DNA from 3 places in the Sporomusa sphaeroides DSM 2875 genome. Region 1 is predicted to be linked to each of the others. Evidence: riboswitches for the same ligand, from Rfam matches in the RefSeq annotation. Region 1 holds a riboswitch; each other region holds the start of a gene.
What was found. Region 1 has a riboswitch for cobalamin ahead of SPSPH_RS03355 (type II secretion system protein GspD). Riboswitches for the same ligand answer to the same signal wherever they lie in the genome.
Positions count from the first base shown of each region.

Region 2: another riboswitch for cobalamin. It lies ahead of nikB (nickel ABC transporter permease); the one in region 1 lies ahead of SPSPH_RS03355 (type II secretion system protein GspD).
Region 3: another riboswitch for cobalamin. It lies ahead of SPSPH_RS12555 (hypothetical protein); the one in region 1 lies ahead of SPSPH_RS03355 (type II secretion system protein GspD).

Region 1 covers NZ_CP146991.1:743,697-746,976, forward strand. Annotated here, with positions in the region: gene SPSPH_RS03345 (molybdopterin-dependent oxidoreductase) at 1-206, shown strand, start outside; gene SPSPH_RS03350 (hypothetical protein) at 219-737, shown strand; cobalamin riboswitch at 884-1,064, shown strand; gene SPSPH_RS03355 (type II secretion system protein GspD) at 1,223-2,374, shown strand; gene SPSPH_RS03360 (hypothetical protein) at 2,451-2,855, shown strand; gene SPSPH_RS03365 (hypothetical protein) at 2,891-3,280, shown strand, end outside.
Region 2 covers NZ_CP146991.1:342,960-346,239, forward strand. Annotated here, with positions in the region: gene trhA (PAQR family membrane homeostasis protein TrhA) at 1-211, opposite strand, end outside; gene SPSPH_RS01485 (winged helix-turn-helix transcriptional regulator) at 727-1,062, opposite strand; gene SPSPH_RS01490 (TIGR04076 family protein) at 1,169-1,492, shown strand; cobalamin riboswitch at 1,633-1,837, shown strand; gene nikB (nickel ABC transporter permease) at 2,075-3,013, shown strand; gene nikC (nickel transporter permease) at 3,020-3,280, shown strand, end outside.
Region 3 covers NZ_CP146991.1:2,659,699-2,662,978, reverse strand. Annotated here, with positions in the region: gene SPSPH_RS12565 (hypothetical protein) at 1-104, shown strand, start outside; gene SPSPH_RS12560 (LysR family transcriptional regulator) at 239-1,132, opposite strand; cobalamin riboswitch at 1,259-1,444, shown strand; gene SPSPH_RS12555 (hypothetical protein) at 1,855-3,162, shown strand; gene SPSPH_RS12550 (ABC transporter substrate-binding protein) at 3,202-3,280, shown strand, end outside.

The DNA of each region.
Region 1 (3,280 bases):
TTTTTACGCTGAAAACCAGCGCGAAAGTACCGGCAGCTGTTGTTGTGACCGAAGGCGTGTGGTGGCTTGAGCATGCCGTAGGCGACCGTTCGGTCAATGTGCTGACATCCCAAAGACTTACAGATAAGGCGAAGGGAAGTACTTTTTATGATGTAAAAGTAAATGTTATCGCCCACACGGATAGTTGTCATATTGAGGGCAGATGAAAGGAGCCTTATATGAAAAAACGAATATTGCTTGCTGTGTGCCTGCTCCTGCTTGCGGCCGTTTCCGTGCAGGCGGAGGAACCGCCTGCCAATCCGCCGCTGGACTGGGAGATCAGCGTCCGGCCTAAACCCAGTGAAGAGGAGATCGAGCGGCAGCGTTGGCTGCACGTATTTAGCAATGACATTGGTACGTTTGTCTTTGACCATAAATCCCTTAAGGTTGATGAAGCCGATAACAACCTGGTTCATGTCCTGACCAAAACCATCTTTACCGATCCGAAACTTATTGGCAGCTTAAACGACAAATATCAGGAAAAATTGACAGCAGCGGACAAAGTTGCCTACAGCGAAATCTGGATGGCCTTTAAGACCAGGGATAAAACCTATGCAGTTACCGGGATAAAAGTGGTCAGCGAACAGGGAACCGTGTTGGAAGAACGTCAGCAAACCGCAAAGTTCGCCCCTGTTCCCGTAAAGACTTTCGCCGACTCTATGTACGAAATTGTCAAAAATTATGTGCGGAATAATTAGAACTGACACCACTTGCCGGCAGTAATACCTGGCACAGTATTGCTCAAAGTTTCCATAAGAACTTTGTCGAATTTAGTAGGATAAAAACTTTCGACAAAGTTATCCATTTATGATAAAATTTAGAAAACAGACAACTAAATAAAAAATAAATATTTCCAGGTACAGGTGTCCGCAAGGACATAATAGAGAAACCGGTTAAAAGCCGGTGCGGTCCCGCCACTGTAATGGGGAGCGAATCCATGATATGCCACTGAGACGATGGTCTTGGGAAGGTTTGGAGGAGTGATGATCCTAAGCCAGGAGAACTGCCTGTACAACAATCACCGTTGACCTGCGAGAGATGGGAAGGGGATTTGGCTGCATGTTTTTTTTGCATGTAGTTCCGGCTGTTTGCCGGAATCTAAGAAGCCCCTGTCGGTTATTCGCAGGAGGCTTCTTTCTTTTTATTAACTCATACTCCTACTAACTGAAAGTCGGTGAATCGAGTGTACCATTGCCGCCGGTATCGTACTACCTTCTTCACCTTCCTGCTGCTGCTCTTCCTGCTGCCCTGGCTTGCTCAGGCCTCCCCGGCACCGCCGGCAGTCCTGCCGGATATGGCTGTTGACCGGCAGGCTGCGGTAAGCATTGGCGGTTCGCCGGAAAATGAATCCGGAACAACCCCCGGGATTACCGGCCAGGCAGGGCTTGCCACCGCCTCCGGTCTGGAACCGGGCGCTGCGCCGGAAGCCGGCCTGCAGCCTGCGCCCGAACCTGAACCTGATCTTCAGGGACCGCTGGTGGTACAGCTCAACTATCTAAAGGTCGATCAGGCCAGACCGCTGCTGAGTGTCCTGGTTCCGGAAGAAGACATTAAAACCGATCCGCTGCGAAATACCCTGGTGATTATGAGCACTCCCGACATATACAGACAAGTGGAGCAGCTGTTGGCAAAAATTGATACACCGCCGCAGCAGGTTATGTTTGAAGTGCAGGTACTGGAGATTAACCGCGATGATTTATCCAACCTCGGAGTTGACTGGGGGGCTAAGACCCTGCTGCCTTCCGAACGGCTTTACGACCATTCAAAATTCTGGATTACTACCGGCAGGTATGGCACAAATCTTCAGGGGATCATCAACCATTTAGTCGAAAAGAAAAAAGGCCGGCTGCTGGCAAGCCCGCGAATCGCTACTTTAGACGGGGTAAGGGCGCAAATCCTTATCGGGGACAAGCTGGCTGTCGAAAGTTCGCAGCCTACCACCGGCAGCATGCCCATTATTTCTGTCATCTATGTCGAGGTGGGGATTAAATTAAGCGTTACCCCAACGGTGAACAAAAATGGGTTCATCACTACTCATATTCAGCCGGAAGTGAGCAACAAGACCGATACCACCAAGAACGGCAACCCCAATATCCGCACCCGTCAGGCCGACGCCACCCTAAGGGTTAAAAGCGGGGCAACCATTGTACTGGGCGGCTTAATTCAACGCCAGGAAACCAGCAGTACCTTCAAGGTTCCGGTGCTAGGGCAGCTGCCGCTGGTGGGAAAGCTTTTCCACTCAACCGAAAAGCAAGTTACTGAGACCGAACTGGTGATTATGCTGACCCCGAAAATTATCGGTGACGACCTCTTGGCCGCCAACGTTCAGGAATAGGCTGCCGGTGTACCTCCGGTTGGCACTGTTTCTCGCATACGGCAAACAGCCTGTAGCTTTGGGAGTGATATCTGTTATGCGTATACTGCTGAAGGCGATTAGCCTGGGCCTGTTAATCCTGTTGTTGAACCTGCCGTTAACCCAGACTCATTCTGCCGCCACGGTGAATCAGCCTGTTTCCGGCGTTGCTTTGATGCCGCCAATGGTTCAGTTATCCGGTCATGTCACGCTCATAAATTGTTATGCGCCCTCCAATAGCTGTTATGCGGTTATTGAACTTCGCGAGCCGCCCGGAAAAGCCATTGTGGTCAGAACGTCCGAGCAAAAGCTGCAAAGCCTGCTGGAAACCGCTCTGGCGACAGGCAAGCTGATCTCCTTTGTCGGGCAAAACGTTATGATTGCGTCACCTCCCCGCGGCGGTACCTGGAATATGGAGGTATACGCCATTGACGAAATCACATTATATAACAAAACTTTGTAACCGACTTGCCACAATAGTTTTTTCAAGGAGAACCGATGAAACAAAGCGTATGCTGGATCATGCTTTTGCTTGCCTTGCTATTCGCACAGCCGGTTGCGGCGATAGCTGCGCCGGATATTGTCAGGCAGTGGGCGCCGGTCGTCTGCCAGTCTGATCACAGCGATGGCCTGGCAGCAAAGCAAAATGTATTTACCTTAGTGAATTATGACCTTGACTGGCGGCTCAATAATAATTGGTACAACCTGTACTTTTACCCGCTGGCGCATGCCATGTACTATTCTGTGGTGGAAAGCGATACCCATTATTATCTTGGCTATTATCAATACTATCCGCGCCATGGCCGCGGCCATGAACATGCCATGACCGGTGTGCTGCTTGCCGTAAGGAAACTGTCGGATAACACCTGCGCTCTTGATTTGCTGGTG
Region 2 (3,280 bases), 400 kb from region 1:
AACTGTGATAAAGTGTTGATGACAAGTACAACAGCACCAAAGAAGTACCATAGATGATAACGCTTAGTAAATGCCATATACTTCCATTGTTATAGACTGATACCGTAAGCACACCAAGTCCGATTAGTGCAAAAATCGTTCCCACGCCATGTGTAGCAGCATTCAATATTTCTTCTAGATTAACTTTCGCGGTCATTGCATTCTTTACCATCTACTCATCCCCTTCTGTGATTTATTGTCCATGGTTATTATCTCTTTCTGCTTCAAATTATAACCGAGGACACATGGCGGCTACTTTACCTTTGGAGTCCCCTTTACAGGTAATTTCAATATTATGATTGAAGGAATTAACGATTCCAAATCCACGCATTTCTGAGCAATCTAACTGCCGTTTCTTTGAAAAGAGGTTCCAGGCAATATATGGGCAATGTGCTGAGTCGGCATCTTACTATGAAGCGTACACAAAACGAGGAAATTTTGCAAGACGGCATCAAGGATAACATTCCGTAAACCGCTTGTTTGCCAAAAGGCTGCGTGAGTGTGTGCGGCTGTAAGAAGTTATTTTGGTTTCTCGAACACCCAAGTTACGATAGCATTTTGCCGCTGTCCCTCTGGGGCTTACTTGCATATCTTTTCATAGTATTCCTCATTTTCGATTTATCTTAATCTTAACTTGCTTCTCAGAAAAAATCTCGAGGAGAACAAAAGGCACCCGCAGAGTATCATCTATGGTTTATGTTTTTCTCCCCATTGACATATTAGTTCCATCAAAGGATAAAGTGATAGCCCCTTTTCAGATAAGCTGTATTCAACTTTTGGGGGAATCTGAGGATATTCTTCACGTGTGATTAGGCCATCATTTTCTAATTCTTTCAGTTGTACACTCAGGGTCTTATGTGAAATTGTACCGATCAGTCGTTGTAATTCATTATATCGAATTGGCTGTGCTTCAGCCAGCCAATACAAAATGACCATTTTCCATTTGCCGCTGATCATTGATAAAGTATAACCAAAGGGTGTATCTTTCAAGCTGTTGATTGGGCGTTGTTCTCTCATGCTCATAGTATCACTTACCTTTTCACCAGTATGCGGCATAAAAGTGCATACTTCAAGTTATTTCCTTTTCATTGTAAGATATAGCTATACTTAATGTAAAGGAGCAGAATGCATGAACAAGTGTAAAATTGAAGTTATTAAAACTACATTTGATGAAGAATTAGCGAGAGCCTATGGCTGCAAGGGACTGGGGAAATGTCCAATGCATAAAGTTGGCGATATCTATTATGGCGATTACGCTAAACCGGAAGGGCTATGTGATGAAGCCTGGAAAGCCATGTATCAATATGTATTTGCCCTGGCACATGGGAGTGATATTTTTTATTATGGTGATTGGATCGATAAGCCTGGAGTGGCAATCTGCAGCTGTAATGATGGGCTAAGACCAGTTATTTTCAAGATCACAGCCACAGATCAGGTATCAAACAAAAATTAGCAGCAAACCAATATAAGTAACCATTCTTGATTTTGGACAGTGCTTTTGAGAAAGTAAGGCAAAAATAAAGTTATTGCCTAAAGTGTATTTTTATGTTATTTTTATAGACAATACAGTGAATCGGTAAATATAGGTTACAATTGTATATTGTAGAAGCAGGTGCCCTCCGGGGCTTAATAGGGAAGACCGGTGAAGACGGATGCTTGGCATCCTTCGAGTCCGGCGCGGTCCCGCCGCTGTAACGGTGAGTTTTGTCTCCATGATGCCATTAGGATCAACATCCTGAGAAGGCGAGGCAAAGCGATGAACCGTAGCCAGAAGAACTGCCTGTTTAGCAATCACCGAATATGGATAGCTGCTGTTGTCTATCCATGGAACCCGCGAGCGATGGGGAAGGGGATTTTTGCATATGGCTGCGCCGTATTGAAATTCCTGACGTATTGTCAGGAATTTTTATTTACGGGACAATATGTGGACAAAGTCTTCCGCTTACGCGGAGGACTTTTATATTTATTACGTAAGTGCAATCGGGCTTTATTGGACAGATGGCGCCGATTGCAGAAGGAACAGGAGTGATGGAGTATTCTTAAGCGACAATTGTTGCAGCGGCTTTTTCAAATCGTCATCGTACTTTTTGGTATTAGTTTTTTAAGTTTTCTGCTCATTTATCTGGCGCCCGGAGATCCGGTGCGGGCCATGTTCGCCGTTACCGGCAATATTCCATCAGAAGAAATACTGGAAGATATGCGGGAACAAATGGGGCTGAACCGCCCGTTTCTGGTGCAGTATGGACATTGGCTGATGAACTGCCTGCAAGGAGACTTTGGCACTTCTTATTCTCAGGGCAAGCCGGTGTCCGAGATGCTGGCGGTGCGGGTTCTGCCCACATTGCAGCTGGCGCTTTTGTCCCTGGTGATGATGCTGGTGATGGCGGTACCGGCAGGAGTGCTATCGGCCTTGCATCAAAACCGGTTTTTGGATTATTTTATCCGGGCGGTTACCTTCACCGGCATTTCTTTGCCGAATTTCTGGGCGGGGCTGCTGCTCATTTACTTTGTGGCGCTTAAACTGGAATTGCTGCCGGTTGTTTCCACCGGCATGGGCTTGCAGAAGATGATTCTGCCAGCCTTTACCCTGGCCTTTGCCATGGCAGGGAAATATGCGCGTCAGGTTCGCGCGGCTATATTGGAGGAAATGAGTCAGGACTATGTCTATGGAGCTTTGGCTAGAGGATTATCGGAAACAGTTGTGCTGTGGCGGCACGTTATCCCCAATGCCATGCTGCCGCTCTTAACGCTGCTGGGGCTGTCCCTGGGTTCACTGCTTGGCGGCACAGCGGTTGTTGAAGTCATTTTTTCCTATCCGGCACTGGGCAGCCTGGCCATCAACGCCATTACGTCGATGGACTACCCCTTGATTCAGGGATATGTCTTGTGGATTGCCCTGATTTATATGATCGTTAATTTGGCAGTGGATGTTTCTTACAGTTTTCTGGATCCACGCCTCAGGAAAGGGGTATAACCGGCGATGGCGCGGAGCAGATGTCAATTTTACATATTTCTGGCCTTGGTGTTAGGCATCGTGGCAGTGGCGGTGTTTGCCCCGCAGATTGCTACCCATGATCCGGGACAGGCTGTGTTGACTGCAGCCAACAAACCACCGAGCAGCGAACACTGGTTTGGCACCGATCGTATGGGGCGGGATTTGTTCTCGCGGGTTATTTATGGTACCCGCACCTCGCTGGCTTCGACTTTGGTTTTAGTGGTAAGTATCTTTACCGTAGGCGGT
Region 3 (3,280 bases), 1.9 Mb from region 1:
CGACCGCTGCCGCAGTTGATGATTTGCTCAAAGAAGGCCATGAAGGTCCAAACCGGATGCATGTACATATTATGTGCATCCGGTTTGGACCTTCATTTTTATGATTCGACATAAAAAACTATGGCGGTAGGTAGAATGTAAACCATTCCACCCCAATGTTTATGCTGGTTATCGAGAAGTAGGATAATATTGATACCGCTTTGTGTTCGTAAGTGCACAAACAAAAGAGGAAGAGGGATTAAATAGGTACTGCTGTCAGATCATGCTTACTCATTATGTCAAGCCAGTCACGAACAGGCTGCCGGGTAAGACGCTTGGGATGAACCACAATATATGTCTGCCAGCGGGGCGGCAAAGGTGAGCCAGCAAAAGGAATTTCAACGACAGAATTTCTAATTAAAGCTTTTTTGACAGTAGAGCGGGTTAAGATGGCTGAACCGGTACCTTCCTCAACAAGGGAAACGATAAAAGACGGATTGCCGATGTTGGCGTGAAACCAGCGTGATCCAGGCAATAATTGAGCCATCCAATCGCTGAAAACCCCACCCCAGTTGTGAAACAGCAAATTAATTTTCCCCAGGTCTTTGACCGGCATTTCTGCCTGGCTCGCAAGCGGATCACCTGGCGGACAAACGAAAACAAAATCCTCTTCGTTACATAAAAATGTTGTAAACCGGCGAATTTTTGGTAATTGATAAACGATTGCGATATCAATGACACCATCTACCAAAGACTGCAGAATATCAGTTGAATGGCCGGCGACTGCTTTTACCGAGATACGGGGAAAGCAGCGCAGATATTCGTGATAAACCGGGAATAAGAGATTTGGCAAAGCAGAATATGTATTACCAATGACTAATCGGTCATCGAAGAAGGCTGCAGAATTTAATCGGGCTTTGCCGTTCTCGAAGTCTTCCAATATATGCTGGGCATAGGGAAGAAACATGAGACCGCTCTGCGTCAGGGACACATGCTGATTATCCCTTGTAAACAGTTTTTGTCCCAACGTTTTTTCCAGCTCAGCTATACGGGCGCTGACTGTTGACTGGACAATATTTTGTATTTCCGCCGTTTTTGAGAAGCTTTTTGTTTGTGTTAAAATTTGCATCGTTTTCAAAACTTCAATATCCATTATGTTTACCCCTTATAGACTATATTAAAAATATCGATAGCTATTATCGGTAAATTTCGTTTTACAAATAGAAACTCCTTTATTTATAATAGGATTAATTCTGCGTAGAAAATTTAGAACTTAAAAATTAAATAGGATTAAACAGGTGTCGCTATTGCGACTTAATAGAGAAACCGGTTAAACGCCGGTGCGGTCCCGCCACTGTAATGGGGAGCAAAGCCATGATTATGCCACTGGGAACAAAGATTTCTGGGAAGGTATGGCAGCGTGATGATCCAAAGCCAGGAGAACTGCCTGTATGACAATCACCGTTTAACTTGCGAGCGACAAGGAGGGGATTAAAAACGGCAGTTATATAACCCGTTTACTGATTAACAGCCCTTTCCTTTTTGATAAAGGAAAGGGCTGTTTTATTGCGCAGGTCATATTGGTAATTGATAAATGTAAGTTATTTCTCTGTACAGTGTATTTAATATATCGATAATTATTATCGACATATTTCGTTTTACAAATAGAAACTCCATTACTATAATGAGAACAGTTCTTAATTAGGTGGAAAATTTAAAACTTAAAAATCAAATAGGATTCATAGAGAAAACGATTAAACGCCGGTGCGATCCCGCCGCTGTAATGGGAGGGGAGCAAAGCTATGATCTATACCAAAGCAGTTCATACTCGTTTTGGTTCATAGAGGATACATAATAAAAGAAGGGAAGGAAAGCATGAAAAAAAAGATAATTGCGGGACTTGCATTGACGCTGTTGACCAGTTTTGGAGGGCTATCGGCGGAGGGAAATTCCTATGCCGACGTTCCCCAAAATCACTGGGTTTATGCAGAAATTGATGCATTGGTGCAGGACAAGCTGATTGTAGGCTATGATGCGGCTGTATATGACAAGAATAAAGTAGCTACCCGCTATGAAATGGCTCGGTTTTTAGCAAATGCCCTGAGTAAATATGAGCAGGCTGACACACAGCAAAAGACGAAGATTGACCGGCTGGCACAGGAATTTGCCGTAGAACTTAATACACTGGGCGTTCGGACGGCCCAAACGAAGCAATATCTCCCGCAAGAACCGGTTCAGCCGGCAAAAGAGACGAAAGCAAAGAAAACATCGGTTACAATTGACGGCGAGACCTTAATTGAAGCCATGGATGTGGACAGTGTTGAACACGCCGGCAGCGAAGCCTATAATTGGCGGCAGCGACTGCATATCAACGCCGACTTCAATGACCGGGTCAGCTATAAATCGCGCATTCAGGCCGGCGGTAAATTCGGCAGCGGCAACTCAAGCAATGAAATGCGCTTTACCCGTAGTTTTATTCAAGTAAAAGATTTTTTTGGCGTTAATCAGTTTCAGGCTGGACGCCTGCCGCTGGCTACTGGGCGTTATATGGCCATGGCGCTGCAGGGAGATGCCGACGGCTTTGCGTTGAGGCATCAGTTTGACAAGACCAGACTGGACGGCTATTGGGTGGTTCCGGAAAAAGATACGCATGTACGGGGCGTAAACCTGAATTTTGCTCCGGAAAAATCCTTTGAATACAATATAGGCTATATTGCTGCCGATACCAGCCCCAAAACCAGTACTCCGGCGGCCAATTATGTAGATGCCGGCCTTTCCTGGGAAATGAAAAAAGGTGTTACCAGCGTGCTTAACTATACAAAATCCGATGCCCCGGGCTCACCCAACGCATGGGCGGCACAATTGTCGTATAACTGGGTAAGCGGCAAACGTCAAACAGGCTTTTATACATATGAAGGTCTTGTAAACAACCGCGTACCGCATGATCAGGCCATTGCCATCATCTATCGGGATATTGAGAAGAATGCCTTGCCGGGCCATTACGGAAATTTTGGCGGTTTTGGAAAAGTTGATCAAAACGGACACAAAGGTTTTATGCTTGGCTATCAGAATATGGTGATGGACGGTATCCGTCTGTCCCTGCAGTATCAAAATCTGGAGGAAAAAACAACCGGTGATCGCGACCATCGCTATTACGGAGCCTTTGATATGTATTTTAATTAAATGGCCTGTTTGGATAACAGAAAGGAAGGGGATTGAAAAGTGAGTGACAAGAGTTATAAGAGAATCGTTGCAATAACTATGGCAATGCTTATGCTGGGCAGTGTTCTCCTGACAGGTT